Regions from separate parts of the Lactobacillus sp. PSON genome, predicted to be linked through region 2. Evidence: predicted binding sites of a transcription regulator. Region 2 holds the regulator's gene; the other holds the start of a gene.
What was found. The regulator LexA, encoded in region 2, represses DNA repair genes until DNA is damaged. The targets are predictions, from matches to a motif close to CNAACANNTGTTNG.

Region 1: a site for LexA is predicted at 14,191-14,204, ahead of ACTHPI_RS04245 (DNA polymerase III subunit alpha). Genes of this name have one in related genera too.

What each region holds. Positions count from the first base shown of each region.
Region 1 covers NZ_JBQXFW010000005.1:65,693-81,540, reverse strand. The annotation lists gene ACTHPI_RS04315 (aldo/keto reductase family protein) at 1-742, shown strand, start outside; gene yidA (sugar-phosphatase) at 832-1,641, shown strand; gene ACTHPI_RS04305 (NAD(P)-dependent oxidoreductase) at 1,684-2,649, shown strand; gene ACTHPI_RS04300 (APC family permease) at 2,688-4,094, opposite strand; gene ACTHPI_RS04295 (DedA family protein) at 4,115-4,729, opposite strand; gene uvrC (excinuclease ABC subunit UvrC) at 4,872-6,674, shown strand; gene obgE (GTPase ObgE) at 6,754-8,058, shown strand; gene ACTHPI_RS04280 (acyltransferase family protein) at 8,083-10,002, shown strand; gene rnz (ribonuclease Z) at 10,015-10,953, shown strand; gene ACTHPI_RS04270 (SDR family NAD(P)-dependent oxidoreductase) at 10,953-11,747, shown strand; gene ACTHPI_RS04265 (lipopolysaccharide assembly protein LapA domain-containing protein) at 11,759-11,980, shown strand; gene rpmF (50S ribosomal protein L32) at 12,089-12,274, shown strand; gene ACTHPI_RS04255 (bifunctional metallophosphatase/5'-nucleotidase) at 12,333-13,889, shown strand; gene ACTHPI_RS04250 (YjzD family protein) at 13,941-14,150, opposite strand; gene ACTHPI_RS04245 (DNA polymerase III subunit alpha) at 14,258-15,848, shown strand, end outside.
Region 2 covers NZ_JBQXFW010000006.1:75,613-91,460, reverse strand. The annotation lists gene tsf (translation elongation factor Ts) at 1-379, opposite strand, end outside; gene rpsB (30S ribosomal protein S2) at 414-1,187, opposite strand; gene ACTHPI_RS06235 (GIY-YIG nuclease family protein) at 1,346-2,377, opposite strand; gene ACTHPI_RS06230 (lysophospholipid acyltransferase family protein) at 2,439-3,053, shown strand; gene ACTHPI_RS06225 (class I SAM-dependent methyltransferase) at 3,162-4,349, shown strand; gene ACTHPI_RS06220 (M13 family metallopeptidase) at 4,391-6,331, opposite strand; gene ACTHPI_RS06215 (YneF family protein) at 6,412-6,630, opposite strand; gene ACTHPI_RS06210 (DUF896 domain-containing protein) at 6,699-6,947, opposite strand; gene lexA (transcriptional repressor LexA) at 7,096-7,722, shown strand; gene ACTHPI_RS06200 (SGNH/GDSL hydrolase family protein) at 7,767-8,549, opposite strand; gene ACTHPI_RS06195 (uracil-DNA glycosylase) at 8,552-9,196, opposite strand; gene ACTHPI_RS06190 (bis(5'-nucleosyl)-tetraphosphatase) at 9,206-9,622, opposite strand; gene rplS (50S ribosomal protein L19) at 9,740-10,087, opposite strand; gene trmD (tRNA (guanosine(37)-N1)-methyltransferase TrmD) at 10,209-10,922, opposite strand; gene rimM (ribosome maturation factor RimM) at 10,922-11,428, opposite strand; gene rpsP (30S ribosomal protein S16) at 11,501-11,773, opposite strand; gene ffh (signal recognition particle protein) at 11,865-13,295, opposite strand; gene ylxM (YlxM family DNA-binding protein) at 13,300-13,641, opposite strand; gene ACTHPI_RS06155 (APC family permease) at 13,794-15,221, shown strand; gene ACTHPI_RS06150 (putative quinol monooxygenase) at 15,274-15,848, opposite strand, start outside.

The DNA.
Region 1 (15,848 bases), on a different contig from region 2:
GAATAATCAAGAAGCAAGAACGGCAGTTCAAAATGCAATTGATATTGGTTATCGTGCTTTTGACACTGCTAAAGACTATGGTAATGAAAAAGGTGTAGGAAAAGGTATTTGGAATTCTGATATTGAACGTGAGGATTTATTTTTAACTACAAAAATTCCTTCAAATATTAAGGATTATCAAAATACTAAAGGTGCAATTGATGAAGCACTGGATACTTTTGGATTAGATTATATTGACTTAATGCTAATTCATACACCTCAACCATGGATTGAAGTTAATAGAATATCTGACCGACATTATGAGGGAAATTTAGAATGCTGGAGAGCGATGGAAGAAGCGGTGAAGGATGGAAAAGTTCGCTCTATTGGCGTTTCTAATTTTGTAGAAGATGATGTAGCTAATATTTTAGAAAATAGTTCAACTGTACCTGCAGTTAATCAAATTGAAGTTCACATTGGTAATACTCCAGTGAACGTAATTAATTATTGTCAAGAACAAGGAATTACCATAGAAGCTTATTCACCACTAGCACATGGTAGATTATTAAATAATCCTATTATTAAGCAGTATGCTTCTAAATATCACGTAACACCAGCACAATTTATGCTTCAATATGACTTGGAACTTGGGTGTGTGGTCTTACCAAAGAGTGATAATTGTAAAGAAATGACAGAAAACTTACAATTAGGGTTTGAAATTTGTAACGAAGATATGATGAATTTACAAAAAATGAATCTATAATTTCTATATCTAATATTTGAAAAATACTAAGTCTTCATTTGGATTAAGTGAGATAATAGAGTTAAATTCAAATAGAAGTAGATGAAAAAATGACAGATATAAAATTAATTGCAATTGATATTGATGGAACTTTAGTAAATTCAAAGAAGGAACTTACTCCAGAAGTTAAATCTGCAATCAAAACAGCTCAAAAGGCTGGTAAAAAAATTGTTATTTGTACAGGAAGGCCATTATCTGGAGCACAACGATATTTAGATGAGTTAGGGTTAAATAATCAAGATAATCAATATGTAGTAAGTTTTAATGGAGCAGTAGTTGAATCTACAAGTGGAAAGGTTATTTTTGAAAAGGGTTTAGATTATCAAGAATATATTAACTTAGAAGCTATTGCTCGTAAATTGCAGTTACATTTTCAAGGAATAGCTCTTAATCGTATCTACACGGCTAACCGAGATTTAAGTCCGTACACTATTTATAATTCAAGTGTTGTAAAATTAAATGTATCATATCGTACACCAGAAGAAATGCGTAATATTCCAATAATTAAGTGCATGTATATTGATGAACCCGATTATCTAGATAGAAAAATTAATGATCCAATTTTTGAAACAATTAAAGATAGGGTAGTTTTATCTAAGACGGAGCCTTTTTACTTTGAAGCTACTGCTGCAGGAGTAGACAAGGGAAAAGGATTACAGATTTTATGCAAGCATTTAGGAATTGAGCCACAAAATGTTATGGCAATTGGTGATCAAGCAAATGATATGCCGATGATTAAGTATGCTGGTATTGGTGTAGCAATGGGAAATGCTGTGCAAGTTACAAAAGACCATGCAGATATGATTACAGCTGATTGTGATCATAACGGTGTAGCTGTAGCAATTAAGACAATTTTGTAATAAGATGAATTTGGAATAAGTGCTTACCAAAAGGAGAAAATTATGACAAAAGCAAAAGTTTTGGTTTTAGGTGAACTTAGACAAGATGTCTTAGAAGATTTAAAAGAAAAATGTGAAGTAGTAATTGGACCAGAAGGTCATAGAATGAAAGATGATCGTCAATGGGTCTTAGATCATATTGCTGATTATGATGGTGTAATTGTTGCAAAAATGATTTTTGATCGTGAAATGATTGATGCAGCTAAAAACTTAAAAATTATCTCAACTTATGGTGTAGGCTATGACCATGTAGATACTGAATACGCGGCAAAAAAGGGAATTGTAGTTTCTAATTGTCCAATAAGTGTTCGTCGTCCAACTGCTGAATTAGCTTTAACTTTATTACTTGCTAGCGCTAGAAGGGTTCATTTTTATGATCATTCTATAAGAGAAGGAGTCTTCTTAAATGTTAGTGAATACGATAATCAAGGTTACACTATTGAAGGAAAAACTTTAGGAATTCTAGGAATGGGGAATATTGGTCAGTTAGTTGCTCAATTTGCTTCTGCTCTAGGGATGAAAGTAATCTATCATAATCGTCATCAATTAAGTCATGAATTAGAAGAAAAATTAAGTGCTTCTTATGTTGACTTTGACACTTTAATTAAAGAATCTGACTTCTTGACTCTTCATGCTCCTGCTACTGAAGAAACTAAGCATATTATTAATAAAGATGTATTTAAGAATATGAAAACTACAGCCTTTCTCATTAATGTAGCTCGTGGCTCATTAGTGGATGAAGAAGCATTAATTGAGGCAGTAAAGCATGGTGAAATTGCTGGTGCTGGCTTAGATGTATATGAAGATGAACCGCATATTAATCCTGAATTAGTTAAGCTTGATAATGTTATATTGACCCCTCATGCTGGTTCTGCAACTCATGTAGCTCGCTATAATTTATCAAAAGAAGCAGTAAATAACATTTATTCATTTTTGGTAGATAATAAAACAATAAATAAAATCAATTAAAAAAGAAACGTCGAAAGACGTTTCTTTTTTATCTTAAATTAAGCTTTTTCTGCTTTAGAATTTTTAACTTCTAATTGACTATGGTGATAGCCGTAAACTAAATAAATTATTGCTCCGATTACCAACCAAATTGCTGCCATGATAAAAACATCTTTATTTAATTGGCAAATCATAAAAATACAAAATAGTCCAGAAATAATAGGAATGACTGGATAGCCTGGGACTTTAAAGCCTTCGTTTGAAATATCTGTACGCTTTCTTAAACGTAGAATTCCAAATGACACGAGTGTAAATGCGAATAATGTACCAAAACTTACTAAATTAGTTAACTGGTCTACTGAGAAAAATGCAGATCCTAATGCAATAATAACTGTTACAACAAATAATGAAATTTGAGGAGTGTTATGTTTTTTATCGAATTTACTAAAATGGTGAGGAAGAAGACCATCTCGTGCCATTGCGTAAATTAAACGTGAGCTAGAATAAATCATAGTTAGCATCATAGTTGCCATACCAACCATTGCACCTAGAGAAAGTAATTCTGCGACCCAATTTTGGTGAACATATTGAAGTGCAAAGGCAACGGGATTAGCAATGTTTAAGTTAGTATAGTTAACCATTCCAGTTAAAACTATAGAAACTCCCATATATAAAACTACGGCAACTGCTAAAGTACCGATAATTCCCAAAGGCATATTTTTTTGTGGTTTCTTAACTTCAGCAGCTGAAGAAGATACTACATCAAAGCCTAAGAATGCAAAGAATACGGTTGTAGCTCCTTTGATCACACCTGACATATGATAGGGCAAGAATGGTTTATAGTTAGCTGGCTTAATGAATTGCAATCCAACAAACACAAAGATTAGAATGATAGCAATTTTTAAAATAACGGCAAAGTTATTGATTTTGATAGAACTTTTCATTCCTTGAGCTAATAAAAGTGCAATCAAAACAACAACAACAACTGCAACTAAATCAAAATATACACCATGTTGTGGATCAAAAGGTCCAGAGATAGCTTTTGGCAAGTTTAATCCAAATGGTTTAATAAATGAGGAAAAGTATGAGGACCAACCAGCGGCTACTGTAGCTACTGCAAGCATATACTCTAAAATAAGTGCCCAACCCATTAGCCATCCTGTAAACTCACCATAAATAATATTTCCATATGAATAAGCACTTCCGGCAACAGGAATTGCAGATGCAAATTCAGCGTAGCACATCCCTGCTAAAGCACAAATTAGTGCAGCAACTAAAAATGATAAGCTGACTCCTGGTCCTGCAGTTGTTGCAGCAACAGTTCCTGGAAGAATAAATATCCCAGTTCCGATTACAGCTCCCACTCCCATTGCAATTAAGTCAAAGGCAGATAAAGTACGAGAAAATTTAACATCCTCGCCTAAATAAGTTTTAACACTTTGCTTACGAAAAATATTCAAATTCAAACAACTCCTTTAGTCGTGTTTTATGCATTCTTAATGCGCTTTTTATACCATGTGATAGCAAAATAGACGAAAGCTATCAATAAAAGAATAATGACAATTAATGAATATTCTTCAAAAATCAAAACAATCTTTTCCCATTTTGCTCCCATATAGGCTCCTAATGAGATTAAAACACTATTCCAGATTAAGCTTCCTAGGGTTGTTAGGATGATAAATTTGGTCATGGAAACTTTAGCTATTCCAGCTGGGATGGAAATAAGGCTTCGCACAACAGGGATGCATCTACCAAAAAGGATAGCTTTTAGTCCATGTTTATCAAACCAAACAATTGATTTTTTGACGTCGTCTTTTTTAAAGCCCAGTTTTTTAAAAAAATTATGATTAAATAGCTTTTCAAGACGTTCTTCATTAAGCAGTGTTCCGACCCAATAAAGAATTAAGGCTCCGATTAAGGCTCCTATAGTTGAAAAAATAATCAATCCTAAGACATTCATCTTAGTATGTGTAGTCATAAAACCACCAAAAGAAAGGATTACTTCTGATGGAATTGGCGGGAAAACATTCTCAATGGCAATTAAAAGCATTACTGCTAAATAGCCAAAATGATCGATCAATGAAAAAATCCAAGCGGTCATTAAATTCTCCTTAATAAATATAAAAAGTTTTATTGACAAATATATCAAAAAAAGAGCAAGATAACAATTCTTTAAGCAAAAAATAAATAAATTGTTAAAATCTATGCTAGAATTGGAGTGCTAATTTTGAGGAGGGAGCAAGTTGACAACTGAATTAATTGAAAACAAATTAAAACTTTTACCTGAAAAACCAGGTTGCTATTTAATGAAAGATATTAATGGTAAGGTTATTTATGTAGGAAAATCTAAAAATTTAAAAAATCGTGTGCGTTCTTATTTTAAAAGTAAGCAAGTAGGTAGAAGAGCTGAACTTGTAAAAGAAATTCGAGACTATGATATTATTACAGTTTCAACTGATAAGGAAGCTTTTTTATTAGAAATAACTTTGATAAAAAAATATCAACCGTATTATAATGTTCAATTGAAGCAAGGGACGGGCTATCCTTACATTGAAATTACACGAGAGCATGATCCACAAACAAAATTAACTAGTATCATTCGTAAGGATGGTGGATATTATTTTGGACCGTATCCTAATGTTTATGCAGCTCAAGCTACATTAAAGTTTATTCAGAAAGTTTTTCCGCTTCGTCGCTGTAGTGGCAATCAGGGCAGACCATGTCTTTATTATCATATGGGACAGTGTTTAGGAGCTTGTTTTAAAAAAGTGCCAAAAAGTGAATACGATGCACAAATTAAGGAAATTAAAAGTTTCTTGAATGGTGATATTGCAAGCGTTAAGCAAGAATTAACTGAAAAAATGATGTCTGCTTCTGAAAATTTAGAGTTTGAAAGAGCTGGCGAGATTCGTGACCAGTTAAAATATATTGAAGAAACTGTTGAAAAACAAAAAATCATTTCCAATGATGGTACTCAACGAGATATATTTAATTTTTATGTAGATAAGTCTTGGATATCTATTCAGATTTTTTTCTTAAGACAGGCTAAGCTTTTGCGTAGAGAAACGCGAATGTTTCCATTAACTGATACTAATGATCCAGAAGATGAGTTTACTTCTTTTATTGCACAGTTTTATGATCAAAAAAACCATGTATTACCTAAAGAAGTCTTAGTACCTGAAGGATTAGATAATTCAAGTCTATCAGAAATTTTAAAAGTAGCAGTTAGAACCCCTAAGCGTGGTCAAAAAAAGTCATTGCTTGATATGGCTGAAGAAAATGCTAAATTAAAGCTTGATGATAAGTTTCGCTTATTGGAACTTGGAAACAGAAAAACTAAAGGAGCGCAAAAAGAAATTTTTGATGCTTTAAATTTACCATATGGACATGTAATTGAAAGTTTTGACCATTCACATATTCAAGGTGCAGATCCAGTTTCAGCATTGGTTGTTTTTAAAGATGGGGAACCTGATAAGACAGCTTATCGTAAATTTAAGTTAAAAGGTGAAGTAGAGCATCAGAATATGGCTGATGAATTACGCAATACTCGCGAAGTAGTGCGCCGCAGATATGGAAGACTATTAAGAGAACATAAACCAATGCCAGATTTGATTTTAATGGATGGTGGACAAATCCAGGTAGAAGCTTGTGAGGATGTTTTAAGAAATGAATTAAATTTGAATATTCCGGTAGCTGGAATGGTTAAAGATGATAAACACCGAACGAATCATTTGCTTTATGGAGATCCAATTAATGGTCAAGAATTTAGAATGATTCCAATGGATCCTAAATCTCAAGGCTTTTATTTAATGACCCGTATTCAAGATGAAGTACACCGCTTTGCAATTACCTTTCATAGACGTACTCACGCAAAAAATGCTTTATCAAGTAAGCTAGATTCAATTAAGGGGATTGGTCCTAAGAGTCGGAATAAGCTTTTACGTAAATTTGGTTCTCTTAAAAAAATTAAAGAGGCTTCAATTGATGATTTACGAGCTGCAGGATTAAGCTTAACTCAAGCACAAACTATAAAATTAACTTTGTAATACTATAAGAAACTAACCTTGATGTGGTAAACTAGATTAGTTAGAAAAAGAATTTTAAAGACGGAAGGAGATAGGTAACATGCCAACATTTGTTGACCAAACTAAAATCGAAGTTCAAGCCGGTAAAGGCGGCGACGGCATGGTTGCTTTCCGCCATGAAAAATACGTTCCAAATGGCGGACCAGCTGGTGGCGATGGAGGTCGCGGAGGTAGTATTATCTTTGTTGCTGATTCAGGTTTGCGTACTTTGATGGATTTTCGTTATCGTAGAAAATTTAAAGCAGATAACGGTGAAAATGGAAGAATAAAGTCTCAATATGGTCGTGGTGCTAAGGACTTATATTTAAAAGTTCCTGTTGGTACTACAGTTTATGATTTTAATACTGGCGAATTAATTGGAGATTTAGTTGAAAATAAGCAAGAATTAGTTGTAGCCCATGGAGGTCGCGGAGGTCGCGGTAATATCCACTTTGCTAACAGTGTAAATACTGCACCAGAAATTGCTGAAAATGGTGAGCCTGGTGAAAATCGAGTTTTACGATTAGAACTTAAGATGCTTGCTGATGTTGGATTAGTTGGATTTCCATCAGTTGGTAAATCAACTTTGCTTTCAGTAGTAACTAAGGCTAAACCTAAGATTGCAGCATATTCATTTACTACGTTAACTCCAAACTTGGGAATGGTAATCTTGCCAGATGGACGAGATTTTTCAATGGCAGATTTACCAGGACTTATTGAAGGCGCTAGTCAGGGTGTAGGACTTGGAATTCAGTTTTTGCGTCATATCGAAAGAACTAAGGTAATTTTACATTTAGTATCTATGGATCCTAATAATGGACGTGAAGCGCTAGAAGATTATAAGACCATCCGCAAAGAGCTTGCAAATTATGATGCTGATCTTTCTGATAAGCGAGAATTAATTGTTGCAACTCAAATGGATATTCCTGGTGCTGATGAAAAATTTGAAGAATTTAAAAAAGCACTCAAAAAAGAAGGCATAGATGAACCAGTCTATGCAATCTCAAGTGTGACTCATAAAGGTGTAGAAACTTTAATGCAAAATACTGCGGATCTAGTTGAAGAAGTAGAAAAGCAGAAGGCTGTTGAACAACCAGTTGAAAAGCAAAAAGTTCATGAATATAAATACTCTGCACCTAAAAAGAATGAATTTACAGTTGAAAAAGTTGGAGAACATGAATTTATTGTTAAAGGCGATAGCTTAGAAAGATTGGTACAAATGACTAATCTGGATCACCAAGATGGTATCATGCGTCTGGCTAGAAAGTTGAAGAACTTAGGTGTTGACGATGCTCTTCGAGCAAAAGGTGCAGTTGATGGTGATGATGTAGCAATTGGAAACTTTAGCTTTGAATTTGTACAATAAAATAATAGTAGAGAAGTTAAAAATATGACAAAAAATCGGTTTATTACAGGATATTCTGGACTTAGAGCGTTAGCAGTTATTGGGGTCATTCTTTATCACCTAGATCCTAACACCTTTATTGGCGGGTATCTTGGTGTGCCGATCTTTTTTGTTTTGTCAGGATATCTTGTAACAGATCATATGCTTAAATCATATAAGCATACAGGAAAGTATAATAATAAGCATTTTTATTTAGCTCGAGTTAAAAAATTATATCCACAAATGATTACTCTTTTGTGGTTATGTTCTGCTTATATATTTTTGTTTCAAAGAAATCTTTTGGCAAAATTAAATCAGATAGTGGCAGCTAATTTATTGAATGTGTATAATTTCTGGCAAATTTCAAATGGACAAAGTTATTTTGAACGTTTTGCTGCTAATGAATCTCCCTTTACACATTTGTGGACTATGTCGATTGAAGGACAATTTTATATAATTTGGCCTATTGTAATTTTTTTATTAGTTAAATTTGCTAAAAAACGTAAACGAGTTTTTTGGATATTGTTTGGCTTGTCAATTGCTTCAGCAGTAGAAATGGCTATTTTATATTTAAAAGGTACCGATATTAATAGAATCTATTACGGGACTGATACACGCTTTTTTGCATTAGGACTAGGAGCTGCTTTAGCAGTTATATGGCCAATAGAAAACTTACGGGCCAATATCAGTAAGACTGATACTAAATTGTTAGACTTAATTGGATTTACAAGTTTAGTGGTAATGCTCGCAATGTTCTTTAGTAAACAAGTCGAAGCTCAATCTGCATTTGTATATTGTGGTGGGATGTTTTTGTTTACATTTTTTACTACTACTTTAGTTGGAGTAATTGCTCATCCAGGAAGTCACTGGAACAAATGGTTAACTAATCCAGTATTTAATTGGATTGGATCAAGAAGTTATGGAATTTATCTATATCAATTTCCAGTAATGATCTTTTTCGAAGATAAGGTTACTAACTTAGCTGACCATGTATTTTTATATCATGTGATTGAAGTTAGTTTAATTTTAATTTTAAGTGAAATAACATATAGATTAATAGAAAAACCAATGGGTAAGATTACTTGGCAAAAGACAAAGGAATTTTTCTTACAGGTAATTGACAATCAAGAAAAAGATTATATTAAAAGAACTAAGGCAATTTTAGCAACAATAGTATTTTTATTTGGTTCAATTGGGATTTTAGTATCTCCTCATGCTAAAGCAGTAGACTTCAATAAAAGTCAATTAGCAAAAAGAATTGCTGCTAATAAACAAGAACAAGAAAAAGAAAATAAACAGTTAATTGCGAAATTGAAGAAGCGGAAAAAAGTAAAAACTAGTGCTTCGAATGTTATTAAAGAAGCCAAAGCAGCCGCAAAAAAACATCCAGTTAATAAATCTTTTGTTAAATATGGAATTTCACAACTAGATTTACAATTGGCTCAAAATATCCAAATTACAGCAATTGGTGATTCAGTAATGGCTGGTTCAAGTGATGATTTAAAACAACTCATGCCCAAGGCATTAATTGATGCAGCTGTATCAAGACAGCTAAATGTTGCGTTTGGATTATTAGATAAATATAAAAGTGAGGGTGTTTTAGCTGACAATGTTTTGATTGGACTTGGCACTAATGGACCATTTTCAATGGGAGATGTAGATCGCTTAATACATCAAGTGGGGCAAAAACGTCATGTCTTTTGGATAAATACTCATGTACCGACTAGACAGTGGCAAGGTCAAGTTAATAATTTATTAAAACAAGCTGCAAAAAAATATCACAATTTAACTGTGATTGATTGGTATGGATATTCTAAAAATCACCCTAATTGGTTTTATGATGACCATACTCACCCAACTCCTAAAGGCTCAAAATATTACAGTAGTTTTATTGTTAAAACAATAGTTAAACATTCAAAATTTTAGAATAGGAAATACATGGAATTACAATTTTTAGGAACAGGGGCTGGACAGCCCTCGAAGCAAAGAAATGTGTCAAGCTTAGCGCTAAAACTTTTAGATGAATTAAATGAAATTTGGCTTTTTGATGTAGGGGAAGCAACTCAGCATCAAATTTTACGGACAAATATTCGTTTAAGAAAAATTACCAAAATTTTTATTTCTCATAATCACGGAGATCATATTTTTGGTTTGCCAGGTTTGCTTGCAACGCGCTCTTTTCAAGGGGATGTAGGTCCAATTACAATTTATGGACCACCCGGTTTAGAACAATTTATAAAGACTTCCTTACGAGTTTCACGAACAAAGGTATCATATCCAATTAAGTTTGTAGAACTTAAAGAAGGAGGATTAATTTATAATGGACAAGGATTTAAAGTTTATACTGATAAATTAGATCATCGTGTGCCAAGTTTTGGTTATAGAGTGGTTGAAGATTCTCGTCCTGGAGAGTTATTAATGGACAAGTTAGCTCAATATAATGTACCTAATGGTCCATTATTAGGTAAATTGAAAAATGGAGAACAAGTTGTTTTAAACGATGGCACAATTTTAGATGGTAAGGACTTTCTTGGTCCTAATAGACCTGGTAGAATTATAACTGTAATTTATGATACAAGATCGACTCCAACAATTGCCAAACTAGCTAAAAATGCGGATGTATTAGTGCATGAATCCACCTTTGCAGGTCATGAAGCAAAATTGGCTCATTCATATTATCATTCAACAGCAGTTGAAGCTGCGACAATTGCGCGCGATAATGGAGTAAAAGAATTGTGTTTAGATCATATTTCTGCTAGGTATTTAGGAGCAAAGGCGAAGGCTTTGGAAAAACAAGCCAAAGAAGTTTTCCCTAATACTAAGTTAGTGAATGATTTTGATAATATTATAATTCCAATGAAAGGTGCTACAGACTGATGAGTGATTCATTAAGAAATAAAGTAGTTGTTGTAACAGGAGCTTCCAGTGGTATTGGTCGTTCTATTGCGTTAGAAAGTGCAGGTCGCGGAGCAACTGTAATTTTAATTGCAAGAAGAAAAGACCGTTTAGAAGAAATTGCTGCAGAAGCTCGTGAATTGTCGGGTGCAGATGCTTATGTTTTTCCAACTGATATGAGTAAGGCTGATGAAATTGGCGACACTTTTAATAAAATGACGAGGGTTGTTAAGCACATTGATTACTTAGTTAACTGTGCTGGATATGGCAAGTTTGAGAATTTTATGGAAAGCGATATTCAAGACGCTACCAATATGTTCCAGGTAAATGTTTTAGGTTTAATGTACTTTACCCGTTTAGTAGGTAGAGTGATGATGAGTCAAAAGACAGGACAAATTGTTAATTTTGGCTCTATTGCTGGAAAAGTTCCAACTACAAAATCAGCTGCATATAGTGCATCAAAAGCTGCGGTTATTCAATTTTCAAATGTTTTGCGTTTAGAACTTAAGCCATTTGGAATAAAGGTTATGACCGTCAATCCAGGACCTGTATATACTAATTTCTTTAATATTGCAGATTCAACTGGCAACTATGTTAAAAATGTAGAAGAATTTATGCTTGATCCAGATGATGTGGCTTGGCAAGTAGTTCATTATTTCGGCAGTGACAAGCGAGAATTGAACTTGCCAATTAGTTTAGCTATTTTAGCAAGACTTTATAATTTGTTCCCAACTTTGGGAGATAAAGTTTCTTTAGAATTTGCTTCAAGAAAGTAGACTAAAGGTTTATGGAGGATAAGAAAAAGCAAATCAACCTAGTTATCAGTTTAGTTGTAGCTTTAATTGCTGTGATTTTTGTAGTGATGAATACAAATCCGGTTGCAATTAATTTTGGCTTTTTTAAAGTTAAATTACCATTGATAATTGTGCTTGTTGTAATGGTGATTATCGGTGTATTATTAGGCTGGTTTTTAGGACAAGATAAAAAAATTAGTAATAAGAAAAATTAATTAACCTTGATTTATTAGCAATTCAATAGTATCATTGAATCACGTGAGTTAATCAGGCTGTTGAATTAGCTTGAGACTTAAATATTATAATAAAGGAGATCAAAGATAATGGCAGTTCCTGCAAGACATACTTCAAAGCAAAAGAAACGTTCACGTCGTGGTCACATTAAGCTTTCAGTACCAGCAATGCACTATGATGCAACTACTGGTGAATACCGCTTAAGCCACCGTGTTTCACCAAAGGGTTATTACAAGGGTCGTCAAGTTGTTAACAACGCTAACGGCAATAACTAATAAAAAAGACACCGGTCGGTGTCTTTTTTATTATATTATTTTAGAAAGTTTTTGAGATATGAAATTAGTATTTTTACATTCAAGTGATACACATGGCTTTATGCTTCCAACAGACTATCAAAATAAAGAAAATTATGATGCTCCAATTGGTTTAAGTCGTGTGAGTTCAGCTATTAAGTCAGAGAAAGCTAAATATGGCGCTGACAACGTAATTGTAACTGATGCGGGAGATTGCTTACAAGGCTCACCACTAGCTTCTTATACGCATTCAATGGACGATTATTCGGGATTAAGCAAGTTCACTGATGCTTATAACGAAGTAGGATATGATGCAAGATGTCTTGGAAACCATGACTTTAATTTTGGACTTGATTATTTAGCTTATTATATTGATAACAATAAGGCTCCAATGGTTAATGATAACGTTCTTGATGCAGAAACTAATGTACCAGCATTTGGTCGAGAATATGTCATTATTGAAAAGCAGGGCGTAAAAGTAGGATTACTTGGAATTACAACTCAATATGTACCTCACTGGGAACCAAAAGAACATATTGAAGGGTTAAAGTTTGTTTCAGCATTTGAAAAAATAAAGCATTATGCTAAAATTTTACGCCCACAAGTTGATGTTTTAGCTGTAATGTATCACGGTGGTTTTGAAAGTGATCCTGTTACAGGAGAAGCTACTGAACCTCATAGAGGCGAAAATGAAGGCTATAAGATTTTAACAGAAATTCCAGAAGTCGATGTAATGCTTACTGGTCACCAACATCGTCGTCTTAACTTAGTCACAAAAAATACAGCTATTGTGCAGCCAGGATATCGCGGAGAAGCTGTTGCAGAAGTGATTTTGGACATTGATGATGATACTAAAAAAATCAAAGAAATGTCTACTAAGTTAATTGATACTAAGGACTATAAGCCAGATCCTAAAGTAGTTAACATCGTTAAGAATTTAGACTTAAATACTCAAAAATGGCTTGATCAGCCGATTGCACAATTAAGTGAGCCTGCACCAATTGAAAATGCAATGAAAGGACGTTTAGAAGGAGCGCCATTTATTAATCTTTTACAACAAATGCAGCTGTGGTTTACTAAAGCTGATGTTTCTGCGACTGCAGTAATGAGTGAAGTTGCTAAAGGATTTGATAAAACGGTAACCTTGCGTGACATTTTATTGAATTATCCATACGCCAATCAATTATGCCGTGTAAAGTTAACCGGTAAAGAATTACGTCATATTATTGAACATAGTGCTAGCTTTTTAGAAAAAGATAGTGATGGAAAAATTAAATTTTTAGATCGTTGGATTACACCTAAGCCACAATTATATCATTTTGATGTTTTCTATCCAATTGAGTATGAAGCAGATATTTCTAAACCAGTAGGGGAAAGAATTCAGAATTTAACTTTAAATGGAAAACCTCTTGATGATAATAAAACTTATTATCTAGCTGTTAATAATTATCGAGCTATGGGTGGAGGATTTTATCCAGAATATAGTGTAGACAAGATTGATATGACCTTGGATAAGGATTATGTTCAAATGTTTACTGAATATTTGACTCATGATAAAATCACGGTCGACACTAAGAAAAATTATAAATTTTATTAAAAAATAACCAGTAAGCACTAATCAGCGCTTACTGGTTATTTTTTTTGCTTTTTATCTGTTAAGCTTGCTATACTTGCTCTTGTCCTTATGTGAACCAGCAGTGATTGCTGGAATAATAAGTGCAAAAAGAACACCAAAAATAACTCCAATTAAAAGAGCTTCTTTAGGTTCGAATACACTTTGGGTTAAAGGAGCAGCGATGAAGCCGATTACGAGCATGTAAATGACGCTCCAGATAACTGTTACGATAAAACGACCCATAGTTAATTTCCTTCTTTCATAGTTGAATTTTAGCAAAATTCGAACGTCTTTTCAAACTGAATAATTTGATTTGGTATAATTGATTTAACTTAAGAGAGGTGATAAAAATGAAAATTGCAGCAATTCAAAATATTAGTAGCTTTTCTTTATTAGAGAGCCCCACCAAGGTGAAAGATTTATTAATTACTGCAAAAAATAAAGGATATGAAGCAGTTGGATTAACTGATATTAATATTACTTATGGTTTAGTGGACTTTTTTGAATTAGCTAAAGAAGTTGGAATTAAGCCACTTTTAGGAATGCAAGTAAGAATCAATGGATTAATTGATTCTAATGAAAAATATGATTTGATAGTTTTAGCTAAGAATAACCAAGGATATAAGAATATTTTAAAACTTTCTAGTGCAATTAATTTACTTACAGAAAACGGTAATAATAAAAAGATTTTAACTTTAGAAAAATTAAGTAAATATTTAGAAAATCTAGTTGTAATTACACCTGCTAATGTTCATAGTGAATTAGTAATGCTATATCAAAGTAATCAAAATTTAGGCAGTGATTATATTAGAAAATTAAAAAAATTAATTCCTACCAGTAGTTCGCTATATTTAGGAGTATATGCCAATAAATCTCAGAAAGATTATATTGATTACTTGCACAGTTTAGCTAGACAATTTGATTTATCGATGGTGGGTGTGGAAGATGTGCAGTATTTATACCCTCGTCAGCAATTTTTACAGAAAACTCTAGCAGCGATTAAAAATAACCATAAACTTCAAGACGTGGTCGCATTGTCGAAGCAAAAGGGTTCGCATTTTATGTTAGATGCTAGTGAATTAGTCGAAAAGTACCATGAGTTTGGGTTAGATGAAGCTGTTAAAAATACATGGAAAGTGGCCGAAGAGTGTACAGCAGAAGTTACTTTTCAAAAGCCAGTTTTACCAAAATATCATCAAAATAAGTTTCCATCTTCTAAAGAATACCTGCATTATCTAGCACAAAGTGGACTTGAAGAAAAATTTAAGGGTCGAAAAATACCTGTGCAATATCAACAGCAACTAAATTATGAACTTAAAATTATTAATGAGATGGGCTTTGATGATTATTTCTTAATTGTGTGGGATGTTATTAACTTTTGTCATAGAGTTAATATCACCACAGGGCCTGGTAGAGGGTCGGCTTGTGGGTCATTGGTGTCATACGCATTAAAAATTACTCAAATCGATCCAATAAAGTATAATTTGTTGTTTGAGCGTTTTCTAAATCCAGCTCGTCATGAAATGCCTGACATTGATCTTGATATTCCAGATAATCGCCGTGATGAAGTCATTAAATATATGTATCAAAAATATGGGATGGATCATGCAGCTCAAATATTAACTTTTGGAACTTTAGCAGCAAAACAAGCACTTCGAGATGTTGGTAGAGCATTTGGATACAGTTTGGTTGAAATTGATAAATGGACTAGAGCAATTCCTAAAACAGGAAAACTAAGTTTAAATAAAGCTTACGAAAATTCGCGTGATTTACGCATTATAGTAGATTCCACTCCTGAAAATAAGCTTCTTTTTCAAACGGCACGAGCTATTGAAAATTTACCGAGACATTATTCTATTCATGCTGCAGGATTGGTAATTAGTGATGATTCAATTGCTGGAATTTCTGCGCTTCAAGATGGGCAATTAAAAGTACCAGTTA
Region 2 (15,848 bases):
CAAAAGTTTGAGCTAAAGTAGTACCATCAGCCATCTTTAATTCTTGAGCTGCTTCCATGTCAGCAGGCTTACCTTCAGCAATGGTCTTAGTAGCTTCATTTACCAAGTTAACAAACTTGTCGTTTTGAGAAACGAAGTCAGTTTCTGAGTTAACTTCAGTAATAGCTGCTGCATTACCATCAACGTAAACACCAGTTAAGCCTTCAGCTGCAACGCGGTCAGCCTTCTTAGCAGCCTTAGCCATACCTTTATCACGAAGGTATTGAACTGCCTTGTCCATGTCACCGTCAACTTCTACTAATGCTTTCTTGGCATCCATAACACCTGCACCAGTACGTTCACGTAAATCTTTAACTTGTTTTGCAGTAATTTGTGCCATTATTGAGTCCTCCTAATGGAACTAATAGTAAAAACTAGTCTTCGTCGTGTTCTTCAGCGCTAGCGATTTCTTCTGAACCGTCTGCGTTTTCTTTAAAGTCAACTTCAAGAGTTTCACCATCATCTTGACCTTGTTGACCTTCGATAATGGCATCAGCCATAGCACCAGCAATCAAACGAATAGCACGAATAGCATCATCGTTTGAAGGGATAACTACGTCGATTGGGTCTGGATCAGTGTTAGTGTCAACCATTGCAACAACTGGAATACCTAAAATGTTAGCTTCGTGAACAGCAATCTTTTCCTTCTTAGGATCTACTACGAACATAACATCTGGAATTCTAGGCATATCTTCGATACCACCTAAGAATCTTTCAAGCTTGTCCATTTCCTTAGTTAAAAGTGCAACTTCCTTCTTTGGAAGTACATCGAAAGTGCCATCTTGTGACATTTCCTTCAATTGCTTTAATCTCTTAACACGACTTTGGATAGTAGTCCAGTTAGTCAAAGTACCACCTAACCAACGTTGGTTAACGTAGTATTGACCTGCACGGGTTGCTTCTTCAGCAATTGAATCTTGAGCTTGCTTCTTAGTACCAACGAATAAGAATACGCCACCGTCTTGTGCTACAGCCTTCATGAAGTTGTAAGCATCATCTAACATCTTGATAGTCTTTTGAAGATCAATGATGTAGATACCATTTCTTTGAGTAAAAATGTAAGGAGCCATCTTAGGGTTCCAACGACGGGTTTGGTGACCAAAGTGTACACCAGCTTCAAGCAATTGCTTCATAGATACAACTGACATAAATAAAATCCTCCTATGGTTTTAATCCTCTCAAGCGTTCATTTCGGCATTGACCTTCTTCAAAGGCACCATATACCGATCGCTCTTGATGTGTTTTTTAAGTGCGGTTAGCACACCTGAACATGATACTAAATTTAAGTGATTTTTGCAAGAAAAACTTAATATTCTACATTATGTTCTTTTAAAAACTTTTCTTTCCATTCTCTATTATGATGCTTAAACCAATATTCTCTTTTTAAAGCTAAACTTTTATCATCAAACTCTTCGTGATAAATCATTTTTACTGGTCTGCGAGTTTTAGTATATTTTGCACCTTTTCCAAGATTATGCATTTTCAAACGATGCTCCAAATCATTAGTAAAACCGCCATAAAAACTGCCATCATTGCATAATAATACATAAAAATAATATTTCCCTTGTTCTTGATGCTTTTTACGGTCTTCTTCACTTTCTATAATAATTCTTTGAATATTTGGTAAAAAATGACCATCTTTATCATGAACTTCAATTGCATCTTTTAATACAGTTCCATCAAAAGCAGTATGTTTTACAGCTTCAACAATCACTAGATTACTATCTTCCCCTCTATGGGATACGAATGGTTGAATTGTTTTTATACTTAAGTCATGTTTCATACAATAGTAAGTTATTTCACTTAAACGCTCTGGACGATGAACCATTATCATTTTCCCTTTCATCTTTAAAAGAGCGCTCGCTACCTCAATAATTTCTTCTAAATTAATCAAAATTTCATGTCTTGCAATTGCCTTTTTCTTATCAGGATTTACTTCATGTCCCTTTGGAACTTTAAAGTATGGTGGATTAACTACTACCATATCATAACTATCTTTTCGTAAAAAAGTTGGAGCCTGCTTTACATTATTTTTATGAACTTGAATCCTATTTTCCATATGATTAAGCTCAATTGACCTCACAGCTTGTGAATAAGCCTCTTCTTGAATTTCTACTGCATCATATTTTGCTCTATTAAAATAAGCCATATACATTGTTGCAGCGCAGTTACCAGAACAAAGATCAGCCACTTTAAAGCGATCACGAATCAAGTTTTTAGCAAAATGTGCTAAAAATAAAGTATCAAGCGTAGCACTAAAAGCAGTCTTATCTTGAATGATTTTCATATCATCGCTATATAAATAATCAATTCGCTCATTATTTTTCAATTCGACCATGAAAAATTTTATCCTTTCTAAATATCTGCTATAATAGCATACAACAACTTGGAGGGAAAATATGTTTTATCGTTTTATTCGACCAATAGTTAGATTCATTGTTTGGGTATTAAATGGTCATTTGCACGTTCATCATAAAGATCGTATTCCTGAAGGAAATTATATTTTAGTTGCTCCACACCGCACATGGTGGGAACCAATTTTATTCGCATTAGCAGCTAGTCCTATGGAGTTCATGTTTATGGCTAAAATTGAATTATTCAAAAATCCAGTTTTACGTTTTATTTTAAAACATGCTCATGCTTTTCCAGTTGACCGCAAAAATCCTGGTCCATCTGCTCTAAAAATTCCAGTTAAAGGATTAAAACAGGGAAAATTGTCATTAATCATTTTTCCATCTGGAACTCGCCACTCCAGTGAATTAAAAGGCGGCGCGCTATTAATTGCTAAAATGTCTGGTAAGCCTTTAGTTCCTGTAGTCTATCAAGGTCCTCTTACTTTTAAGGGACTTTTAAAACGAAAGCCACTTAATGTTTGTTTTGGTGAGCCAATTTACATTGACCGCAAAGTTAAAATGACTAAAGAAAATCAAGCAAAATATGATAAAAAAATGCAAGAAGCATGGGATAAGCTTGATAAAGAACAAAATCCTAACTTCCATTATGTAGCAAAATAAGCTAAGTCAAAAACTTAGCTTATTTTTATTTTTTCTTAAAATTATTCAGCCAGTTAATTTTAGGAGTGTTAAAATTAAGTGTTAGCTTATATATTGGAGGGAACTAACTTGTTGGAAAAACCATTTTACAAAATGATGCTCAGTAAATCCTTTCCATTCCCAGTTAAAGTAACTTATTGGGATGGAAAAAGTGAAGTTTACGGTAACGGCGAACCTGATGTTGAAATCATTTTTAACGAAAAAATTCCAGTAACAGATATTACCAAAAATGCTTCCTTAGCCCTTGGTGAAGGTTACATGGACAAAAAAATTGAAATTACCGGTGATGAAAGAGCTATTCAAAAAATAATCATGGGCGCTTATCAAAGTGCTGATAGTTTCATGAGATCATCAAAATTCAGAAAGTTCTTACCTAAACAAAAACATACTGAAAAGCAAAGTGAAGAAGATGTTCAAAGCCACTACGATATTGGTAATGATTTTTACAAAATGTGGCTTGACCCAACTTTAACTTATTCTTGTGCTTACTTTGAAGATGATAATCAAAACGACTTAGAGCAAGCTCAGATTGCTAAAGTTCATCATATTCTTAACAAGTTGCACCCACAAAAAGGCAAAACTTTGTTAGATATTGGCTGCGGATGGGGAACATTAATGCTAACTGCCGCTAAAGAATACGGTCTAAAAGTTACAGGGGTAACTTTAAGTGAAGAACAATTTGAATTAGTTCAAAAGAAAATTTACGATGAAGGCTTAGAAGATGTAGCTACAGTTAAGCTTGAAGATTATCGAGAACTCGGTAATGAACAATGGGATTATGTAACCTCTGTTGGAATGTTTGAACATGTTGGACCAGAAAATTTAAGTGAATACTTTAGCGATGTCTATAAATACTTAAAACCAAATGGTATTGCACTTATCCATGGTATTACTCGTCAACAAGGTGGTGCAACTAATGCCTGGATCAATAAATACATTTTCCCAGGTGGCTATATTCCAGGACTTCCAGAAATTGTAACTGACATTGTAGAAAACAATTTACAAATCACAGATATGGAAATGCTTCGTCGTCATTATCAACGAACACTTGAAATTTGGGATTCTAATTTCAATAATGCCCGTGATCAAATTCAAGAAAAAATGGGTGAACGCTTTACGCGCATGTGGGACCTTTACTTACAAGCTTGTGCTGCAAGTTTTGAATCTGGAAACATTGATGTTATCCAATACCTATTAACTAAAGGTCCATCTGGTGAAAGCTTACCAATGACTCGTAAATATATGTTAAATAAATAAAAATAACGTTAAACTAGTTTTTCTAGCTTAACGTTATTTTTTTACCAAATAGTGACTCTCTTATCTGGTTCTAGCCACATTCCATCAGTTTCTTTAACATTGAAAACTTCATAAAATTCATCTTGACACTGGGCTGGAATATTTACTCGAGTTGGTTGCGGAGCATGAACATCTACTGCAATTTCAGTTTTAATTGCTTCAGGACGCTGAATTTGAGCCCAAGATTTGGCATAGTTTTCAAATAATTGACTTAAATCCCCTTTTTCAATCTTGCATGATTGAATCGCACAAGTTAATCCACCTAAATCTGCAATATTTTCGGCAACAATTTGCTTACCATTCAATTTACTTGGTCCATATTGTAAACCATCATAAATATCAATTGCTTTTTGGGTGCGTTTTTCAAACTCGTTAAAGTCTTCTTTACTCCACCAATTGTTCATATTGCCTTTTTCATCAAATTGAGCCCCATTATTATCAAACGCATGTGAAATTTCATGAGCAATCGTTGCACCGATACCACCATAATTTTCAGCACGAGTTTGCTTCAAACTATAAAATGGCGCTTGTAAAATTCCTGCAGGAAAAGTAATATCATTTCTTTGAGGATCATAACAAGCATTATTCATATTTGCTGGCATCAACCAAACTGAACGGTCAACTTTAGAAGTTAACTTAGCAAAATTATACTTGATTTCAGTTTCAGAAATCAGTGACATATTTTCATATAAACTTTTATCAAGATAGACTTGGAGAAGATCATATATTTTTTCTTGTTTTTCAGGATAACCAATTTTTAAAACTAAAGAATTTAATTTAATAATTGCTTTTTTCTTAGTACTTTCTGAAAGCCAAGTATTATTTTTTATACGATTTTCATACACATTAATCATCGTATGAATCATATTAGTAACATCTTCTTTGGCTGCTTTACCAAAGTAAGTTTTTCCATAATAAATTCCATCAACTTCATCAAATACTCCATCTGCTAAACGATATGCATGCTTTTGGGCATTTGGCAATTCATTAGCACCGGTAATTGCTTGACGATATGAAAATGCTACTGTTCTAAAGTCTTGCGATAAAAGATTAGCTGCACTATTAATGAGCTTGATTAACATCCAACCTTTCATCTCTTCAAAACTATCTTCGTTAACAAATTCATCAATATGATCTAAATAACGAGGTTCAGTAATGATTATTTTTTCTGGAAGTTCAGGTAAAACTTGCTTTAAAAATCTTTGCATATCAAAAGACTTAAATTTTGCCAAAAAATCTTCTATGGCTATCGGATTATACATTTTAGGATAATCCGACCATTCTTCTGTTGATTTGACAACTTTTGCAAGACGAGCATCATATTTTAAACCTAGCTCAACTTCATGCGTTGCTTCTTCTCCAGACATCCCCGCCATAGTCAATAATTTGATTGTTTGTGTTTTCAAAATACCTAATAACTTATCTGCATCCGAATCTAGATAACTAGTAGTATCAGGTAAAAGTGTACCTGGTCCTGAAAAATACAAAACATTATCATCAGTATTCTTCATATCAGCATCTACTTCAAAGCTAAATGGCAATGAATACTTAAAATAGAAATTATGCGCATTTTTATTAAAATCAATAAATCCAGCTATTTTTTCTAATTTATTCAAATCTTCTTGAATAGGCTGAGCTGCTTCTTTATTTCGTTTATCAAAATCAAGAGCAAGTTTATATAATTTAACAGCTTTTTCAAAATTTTTAACCTCTGGTAGTTCTTTCTTGCCAGTAGCAAAATTATCAAAATCCTGAATCATTAACTTTTCAAGTTTAATATCAATTTTAGCATTTGTACCAGTCTCAGTTCTATCAGCTGGAATTACAGCTTGTTTTTGCCATTTGGAGTTTACAGCCAAATATAAATTATCTTGTACTCTTATATGTTCATCAGCTTTAGTGAGGTCACCAACACCACCACGTACTTCAAAATATTTTTTCATATGTTCTCCTTCTCAAATTACACAAAAAGGACGAAGGTAATCCTTCGTCCTTTAAGAGTCCAATCGATATGAAAAGACTTTTATCTTTGTTGATGCTTCATCATGTTCATAACTTGGTTGACCTTCTTAGCTGAAGGTTTTTGACCCATTTGTGACATCATAGCAACAATCATGTCTTCACTGATTGGAGGATTATCTTGGAAATACTTTTTCATGTATGCTCTTGCACCATAAAATCCGCCAACAAGACCGATTAAAAGTGCAGCGATAATCAATACAATTGCTAATGCTAAATTCATAATTTAAAAATCCTCCATTAACTAATAAGGTTATTGTACCTAAAATCAGTGAATTTTTAAAGGTAAAATCAATCTTTTCTTAGACCCTTTTTTCTTTGAGCAGCTTTTGCTTTTTCAGAAGTTACTTCTTTACCATTTTTGTCAACAATAACAGTATTTTCAAGTTGTTGTTTAAATCCGGCTCTAAAGTTTGCTAAAAACTTCTTGTGAAGTTCTTTACGTTCTTTTTCTTCTTCTTCAGTTAAGCCTTCATTTTGCTTCTTGTGATAAAGTTCATTAATACGATCTGTAACTTTCTTTTCTTCATCTTTGTCCATTTTTTACACCTCACATACAAAAATAAGTTTACACTTTTTAGAGTTAGAAAAAAAGATATTTCTTCTTGAACACCCGTTTGTGAAACTATTATTTATTTGCTACAATATATAGTATATACCAAATTAATCGTAAAACGGAGTAATTAACATGGTAAAAAATGATAAAAAGCAAATAGAGGTCTTGCGCTATATTTATGAGGCTGTTGAAAAGCATGGTTTTCCACCTACTGTTCGTGAAATTTGTTCTGCTGTAGGTCTTTCATCCACTTCAACTGTTCATGGACATATTTCAAGATTACAAAGAAAGGGATTTGTAATTAAAGATGCCACTAAACCTCGTGCTATTGAAGTAACAGATGCAGGTCGTAAAGCAATTGGAATTGCTGCTAAACACATCCCTGTTCTAGGAGTTGTTACTGCAGGCCAACCAATCTTAGCTGTAGAAGAAACTGAACCAGAAGATTATTTCCCTCTTCCACCAGATCTTGAAGGATTTAAAGGCGATTTATACATGCTTACTATTAAGGGTTGCAGCATGATTAACGCTGGAATTTTTAATGGTGATCAAGTTATTGTTCGCAAACAAAATACTGCCGAAAATGGTGATATTGTTGTAGCAATGACTGATGAAAATGAAGCAACAGTTAAACGATTCTACAAAGAAAAAGATCATTATCGTTTGCAACCTGAAAATGATACAATGTCTCCAATTATATTAACTAACGTTAAAATCCTCGGTAAAGTTATTAGTCTTTATCGAAGTCATATAAGTTAAAAAACTGATAGAATTTCTAATATTAGGAGTTCTATCAGTTTTTATTATTTTATAATTGCTCTTAACTTATTTTCAAATTCAGGCAACCATTTCTCTTTATAACCTGCTCGAGTAGGATGGATTTCATCAGCCATGTAAAGTTTATCTTGATTTTTAAAATTAGAGTTATTATAAAAATCTAAAATTTCAATATTATATTTTTCAACTAGTTTGTGACTTAATTCCACCATTTGTGAGTATAAATTGCTCTCAAAATATGGATTAGTATAAATCAAAATTGGACATTTCCAGTTCTTTTGAGCATTTGAAATAATATATTCTAACGCACCAGTTATTGTTTTCGTATCAAAACAGTCATTATCACTAATCTTGCCCAATTTTTCATTTCGTTTTGCATCATTAGTTGATAGTTGAATAACTAACATATCCGGAGCTTCATATTTTAAATTTTCTTTAAATCTAGCTACATAGGAATCTCCCGGATAATTAACATCCTGTTCTACTAAAGTTGTTCCATTTTCTGCATCTTTAATGGCTTCAACACCATCTTTTTTCCAAAGAAAATCAACAAATGATTCTCCAAGCGCACCAAAACCAAAAGTAACTGATGAGCCTAAAAAGAGAACTTTTTTACCTGTTAGTAAACCGAGCTCTGTTTTTTGTGAATTTAAACTAAATTTTCGACTATTTCCAGGTAAGTATGCCAATTTAGTATAAATTCGTTGATTCAAAGGATGCAAATCTAAATCTTGTCTTAATTCTGCGAATGCAATATCTGATAAGTCATTATTTTGCCTAATTGGAATTAAAAAAGTTTCATTACTCATTATTAATTATTCTCCAAATATGGTTTAATTATCTGCCAGTCTTTTTCTATATCTTCAGTCAATTTTCGATTATAAAAAATAGCTGCCGGATGATATTGCGGAAAAATTGTATAACGTTTTTTTGACCAAACATAAGCATCTTTTTTATCATTTAGCTCTAAAATTGGCACATTCTCAATTACAGTACCATGTTCTTGAGAGATTTTATGATTTGCTCCTAAAAGTCGTTCTAATCCAACATTTCCTACAGTAACAATTAACTTAGGCTCAACTTTGGCAATTTCATAATCTAAAAATGGTGCGTGAGCTAAAATTTCTTTTTTAGTCGGTCTTCGATTTGGATATTTTATTACATTTTTATTTTCACGTTTGCTGAAAACTTCCTTAATCTCATAAGGGCGACTTCTAACAGCTGAAGTAATATAAACATCATCTCTTGTTAATCCAATAGATGATAATAATTTTATTAGTTCTTTACCCGAACTACCAGAAAACGGTCTATGGGAAATAAGCTCATCTCTCCCCGGTGCTTCTCCTATAATCATTAACTGAGGATGAACTGGTCCTTCTCCTTCATTCAGTCCTTCTAAGCGCATTCCTTTTGAACGTAGTACTACTTCGTCAACTAATTTCTTAGGATATTGCAAAATAAACACCTATTCTTTCAATTGAATATACGCTTCTGCTTCTTGTAAAATATCGTACAAACCGGGTCTTTTTAAATATTCTTTAGCTTCTGGAAGAGTTGCCCAAGTTGAATTTAATATTTCTTCTTTTTGATCTACTATCTTTTGACCGATTATATATTCACTAATAAAAAATGTAACAGTTTTTATAGTATGCTCTTCAGTTTCATAAGTAGTACTTCGTTTGAAGTCAAAATTAAACTTAGGATGAAGGCCCACTTCTTCTGCAACTTCACGTTTAGCTGCTTCTTGTTCAGTTTCACCCGGTGCTAAATGTCCTTTTGGAAAGCCCCATGTATGGTGAACTACACTTTGAACAAGGAGATATTTAAGATCTCCACCGTCTCTTCTATAAATAATACTTCCTGCTGAATGTTCATGAATCATAATAATAACCCCCTTTTTATTAATTATACAAAAAATAAAGTGTATATTGTATTTAAATGCAAAAAAAGAACCTTGTTCTTTAGAACAGGTTCTTTCTTTGTATGCATTCGCGTTAAATTAACGACGTGCTTCAGCAATTCTAGCTGACTTACCGTGACGGTCACGTAAGTAGTAAAGCTTAGCACGACGTACACGACCATGACGTACAACTTCAAGCTTAGCAACACGTGGGTCGTTAACTGGGAAGGTACGTTCAACACCAACACCTGAAGCAATCTTACGAACAGTGTAAGTTGCACCAATGCCAGCACCCTTCTTCTTAATTACAACACCTTCAAAAATTTGAATACGTTCGTGACTACCTTCAACAACACGTACGTGTACACGAACAGTGTCACCTGCACGGAAAGCAGGAATATCATCACGTAATTGTTCTTTAGTTAATTCTGCAATTAATGGATCCATTATAATTTTCTCCTTCTACGGCATTCTTATCACGCTAAGCGCCCAGCGGAGTGCCCATAACTTTAATTTGGTCATTTGACCACTTCTACGATTCTAGCAAATTTTCATTATAAGTTCAAGTTTAATTTTGCTCAAACTCTTTAAGCCAATTTCTCTCTTCCTTTGTTAATTGACGATTTTCTAACATATCTGGTCGATGTAAGTAAGTGGCTCTTAAAGCTTCCTTATGTCGCCATTCAGCAATTTTTTGATGATTTCCACTAGTTAATACATCTGGAACCTTTTGTCCTTCAAAATCAGCCGGACGTGTATATTGTGGATATTCTAATAATCCATGAGAAAAACTTTCTTCAACTGAAGAAGCGCTATTTCCTAGAATTCCCGGTAAGAGTCTAACAGTAGCATCAATCATGCTCATTGTAGGAAGTTCTCCACCAGTTAAAACGTAGTCACCAATAGATACAGTTTCATCAGCTAAATCATATACACGTTGGTCAAAACCTTCATAATGCCCACAAATAAAAGTTAACTCTTCTTCTTTTGCCCAATCTTGAGCCATTTTTTCATTAAAGGTTTTACCTTGAGGAGCAGTAATAATCACTTTTCCCTTAGATGGCAAAGAATCGAGCGCCTTTTTTATTGGCATAATTTGAAGAACCATTCCAGCACCACCGCCATAAGGAGAGTCATCAACATGATGGTGAACATCTGTCGTAAAATCACGAAAATTAACTAAATTAAGATCCCATTTTCCATCCTCTAATCCTCTTCCCAACATTGAGACTTGAAGCGGAGTAAACATATCTGGAAAAAGCGTCAAAACATTAACTTTCATTAACGTAATCCCTCCATTAGTTCAACATAGATTTTTTTATTCTCAACATCTACTTTTTTAACTACGTCAGGAATATATGGAATAAGAAAAGTTGAGCCATCATCTTCAGTTACTTCCCAAACATCATTAGCACCAGGTGCTTGAATATCAGTAACTTTACCAATTCGATTGCCAGTTTCTTCATCAATTACATCTGAATCTAAAATATCCCGATAATAATATACTCCTTCTGGTAATTCTTGTTGATTTTCTTCACTTACTACTAAAATTTTACCACGTAATTTTTCAGCTTGCTCAATGTCAGTAATTTCTTCAAATTGGACCAACCAAAACTGCTTAAATGGACGACCACTTTTAACAGTTAATGTACGTTCTGTATCATTTTTTAATGATAATACAGAACCTGGAGCAAATCTCTCTTCAGGAAAATCAGTTATTAAGCTAACTTTAACTTCACCATTTAAACCATGAGTAGTTAAGACTTTTGCTACATCATAATATTGCATTTCTCTCTCCTTGCAAAATCTAGCTAAGAAAAAAAGTTTGAAGCAACTGCTCCAAACTTTTCAAAGTAATAATTACTTATTGTATTTTGCATCGTGCAACTTCTTCATGATACCAGCGTTTGAAAGAAGTGATCTTACAGTATCTGAAGGTTGTGCACCTTTTTGAAGCCATTCAAAAATCTTGTCTTCTTCAAGCTTCAATTGCTTTGGGTTTGAAACTGGGTTGTAGTAGCCAACTTCTTCGATGAAGCGACCATCACGTGGCATACGTGAGTCTGCAACAACGATTCTGTAGAAAGGCTTTCTCTTGGCACCCATACGGTGCATACGAATTTTAACTGACATAAATTAATTTCCTCCTAAAACTTAACGATTAATAATATACCACCAAACATAAAAGGTGTAAAGTGTTTTTACTTAACAGATTAAAAAAATTCTAAGAATGGTATCTCTTCATCTTCTTCATGCGTTTTTTCTTATTTTTCTTAAAGCTTTTTCCCATTTTACGCATTGCCATTTTGGCCATTGGAGAATCCATTCCTGGTAAATTACCTAATCCTTTAAAGTTTCCTTTGGTAACTTTTTGCATCATATCACGTGCTGTTTTAAATTGTTTAATCATTCGATTAACTTCAACAATTGGACGACCAGATCCAGCTGCAATTCTTCTTCTACGGCTAGGATTTAAAATATCAGGATTTTCACGTTCTTCTGCAGTCATTGAATATACAATAGCTTTAGTATGAGCAATTTGTTTATCATCAATTGACATATTTTGCAATTGTGGATTGTTAGCCATTCCTGGAATCATTTTCATAATTTGATCTAATGGTCCCATTTTTTGTACCTGTTCAAGCTGATCAATAAAATCATTAAAATCAAACTGATTTGCTTTCATTTTTTCAGCAACTTTTTGGGCTTCTTTTTCATCATAATCTTGTTGAGCACGCTCAATAAGAGTTAACATATCCCCCATACCAAGGATTCTAGATGCCATTCGATCTGGATGGAAGTCTTCTAAGTCAGTTAATTTTTCACCTTGACCAGTATAAATAATTGGCTTGCCAGTTACTGCACGAATTGAAAGAGCTGCACCACCACGAGTATCACCATCAAGCTTAGTTAAAATGACTCCCGTAACATTAAGGCGTTCATCAAAACCTTTAGCAACATCAGTTGCAGCCTGACCAGTCATTGCATCAACAACGAGCAAAATATTATCTGGATCTGCAACTTTTTTAACTCTTTCAAGTTCTTCCATTAATGGTTCATCAATTTCAAGACGACCAGCAGTATCGATAATTACATAATCATTCTTATTTTTATCAGCTTCAGCTAACCCATCTTCAACAATTTTGGCAACATCTTTTTCATTAGCTTCACTAAAAACAGGAACTTCTAATTCTTGACCAATTTGTTTTAATTGTTCAATAGCTGCAGGACGATAAATATCACCAGCGATTAAAAGTGGACGAGCATTTTGTGTTTTTTGTAAATGATAGGCTAACTTACCAACAGTTGTAGTCTTACCAGTACCTTGAAGCCCAACCATCATGATAATTGTTGGAATGTGCTTTGACTTATTAAGACCAACAGCACTTTCTCCCATCATCTCAGTTAATTCTTCATTAACAATTTTAATAACTTGCTGACCAGGATTTAAACTTTCTTGAACCTCTTTTCCAAGAGCTTCTTTCTTAATTTTTTTAATAAAATCCTTAACAACTTTAAAGTTAACATCAGCTTCTAATAATGCTAATCGAATCTCTCGACTAGCACGATTGATATCTTCTTCAGAAACCTTACCTTTACCAGTTAAGTTTTTTAATGCTTTTTGAATTCGCTCACTTAAGTTTTCAAAAGCCATGGGTTTATTCCCCTCTCATTTTATTTAATAATTTTTGAATTTTTTCTTTAGCTTGAGTAATCTTTCCTTGATCAAGCAATGTATCAACCAATTCTAGATTATCTTCTATTTTATTATAATCTGCTTGCATATGCAGGGTAGATTCATATTTTTTTAGACTTTTAGTTGACCTTCTAAGATTATCATAGATTGCTTGTCTTGAAACATTATGATTATCTGCTATTTCACCTAAAGATAAGTCATTATAATAGTAATCTTCAAAATAACTCTGCTGACCTTTGGTTAATAACTTCCCATAATAAGCATAAAGATCACCTAACTTTTCATTTTTTGTTAGTTCATCCATAAAACTTCACCGTTTATTAGTATAACAAAAATATAACTGATTGACGATTGACCATATTTGATTTTGTTGTTAAAATTAAATGGATTTTAATAATTCATTTAACTTAGATTTAATTATAAATTATTTCTAAAAATATAAGGGAGGACGTTTTAGTGAATCTTTGGAAAAAAATGAACCGCAAAGAAGATCCACGCGTATACGAAAATAAAGATGGCCATTTAGTTCGTTCACTAAAGGTACGCGATATTTTAGCACTAGGTGTTGGAACTATAGTTTCTGCATCAATCTTTACTCTTCCAGGGGAAGTTGCTGCAATGCATACCGGACCTGCAGTGGCTATTTCATTTATTTTAGCGGCAATTGCTGCAGGACTTGTAGCATTTGCATATGCTGAAATGTCAGCAGCAATGCCTTTTGCTGGAAGTGCTTATTCCTGGATCAATGTAATATTTGGAGAATTTTGGGGATGGGTCGCAGGCTGGGCACTACTAGCAGAATACTTTATTGCTTTAGCCTTTGTGGGCTCCGGCTTATCGGCTAACTTCCGCGCTTTAATTGCTCCACTGGGATGGAAATTACCAGCTTCACTTTCAAATGCTTTTGGAACTGATGGCGGAATAGTTGACATTATTTCTATTGTTTCTATTGCTTTAGTTTCTATCTTAGTTTCTAATGGATTAGGAAAAGTAGCTCGAGTAGAAAATGCATTAGTAGTTTTAAAAGTTATTGCAATTTTACTTTTTGTAGTTGTAGGTGCCACTGCCATCAAACATTCAAACTTTGTTCCATTTATTCCTAAATATCATGAAACTGCTAACGGTTCATTTGGTGGCTGGCAAGGAATTTATGCAGGAGTGGCAATGATTTTCTTATCATATATAGGCTTTGATTCAGTTGCAGCAAACTCTGCAGAAGCAATTGATCCAGAAAAAACAATGCCACGTGGAATCATTGGTTCATTAGTCATTGCAGTAATTCTTTTTGTTAGTGTAAGTTTAGTTTTAGTTGGAGTAGTTCCTTATCAAAAATATGCTGGAAACGCTGAACCAGTTGGTTTAGCTCTTCGCTATGCTGGACACCCTGTAGTTGCAGTAATTGTTCAAACTATTGCAGTCTTTGGAATGTTCACGGCTTTGATTGGTATGACTATGGCAGGGTCTCGTTTAATTTATTCATTTGGTCGTGACGGAATGCTCCCTAAGTGGCTTGGTAAAATCGACAAAGATCATCGTCCTAATAATGCGGTATTAGCCATTACTGTAGCTGCGATTATTATCGGTACTCTGTTCCCATTCTCAGCAATTTCTCAATTAGTTTCTGCGGGAACTTTGATTGCCTTCATGTTTGTTTCTATCGCAATCATTCCACTTAGAAAGCGTGAAGGAAACGATATAGTTGATCCATCATTTAAAATGCCGCTTTATCCAATTTTACCAATTTTAGCTTTTCTTGCTTCCCTAGTAGTATTTTTAGGTTTAGATATTCAAGCTAAAGTTTACGCACTAGCTTGGTTTATTATTGGTGTAATTATTTATCTTACTTACGGAATGCGTCATTCAACAACTGGAATTAAAAAATAATATTATCTAAAAAAATAGTTAAGTACATTTGTTTGTGTACTTAACTATTTTTTTATGCTTCATAATTCATATTAGAACGATCGACAATAACATCCCCATGCAAACTTAATAAATTCTTTTCATAAATCATTTCTTTAGTCTGAGTAATATAATTTATGAAATGTTCTGTTCGAGTATGAGCTTCATAAGCAGCCTCATCCTGATAAACCTCAAAAAAGCGCCACTCATTTTCAATGTCAAACATATTTCCAGCTAACATTGCAATCACACCAGCTTCTTTTTCAAGTGACTGTGTCATTTCTTTTTTAACAATTTTACCAAACTTTTCCAAGTCATAATCTACTAATGTAATCTTAGCCATATTAACTACATAATTATTATTTTTATCAACTCGTAAGTCTTGATAATTAGTACCAATAAATTGTGGTGTTAAATTAAATGAATCTGTTTCATCAACTATATCTTTGGCAACTTCTTGATAATCCTTAAATTGCTTTGAATTAACATGATTTTGATAACTTTCTTCATCTTTATAAACTTCAAAAATATAGTTACTATCTTTTCCTTCAGAAGCTGAAGACATAAAATATACTCCATCTTCTTTTTGAATAGAAGTAAACATATTTT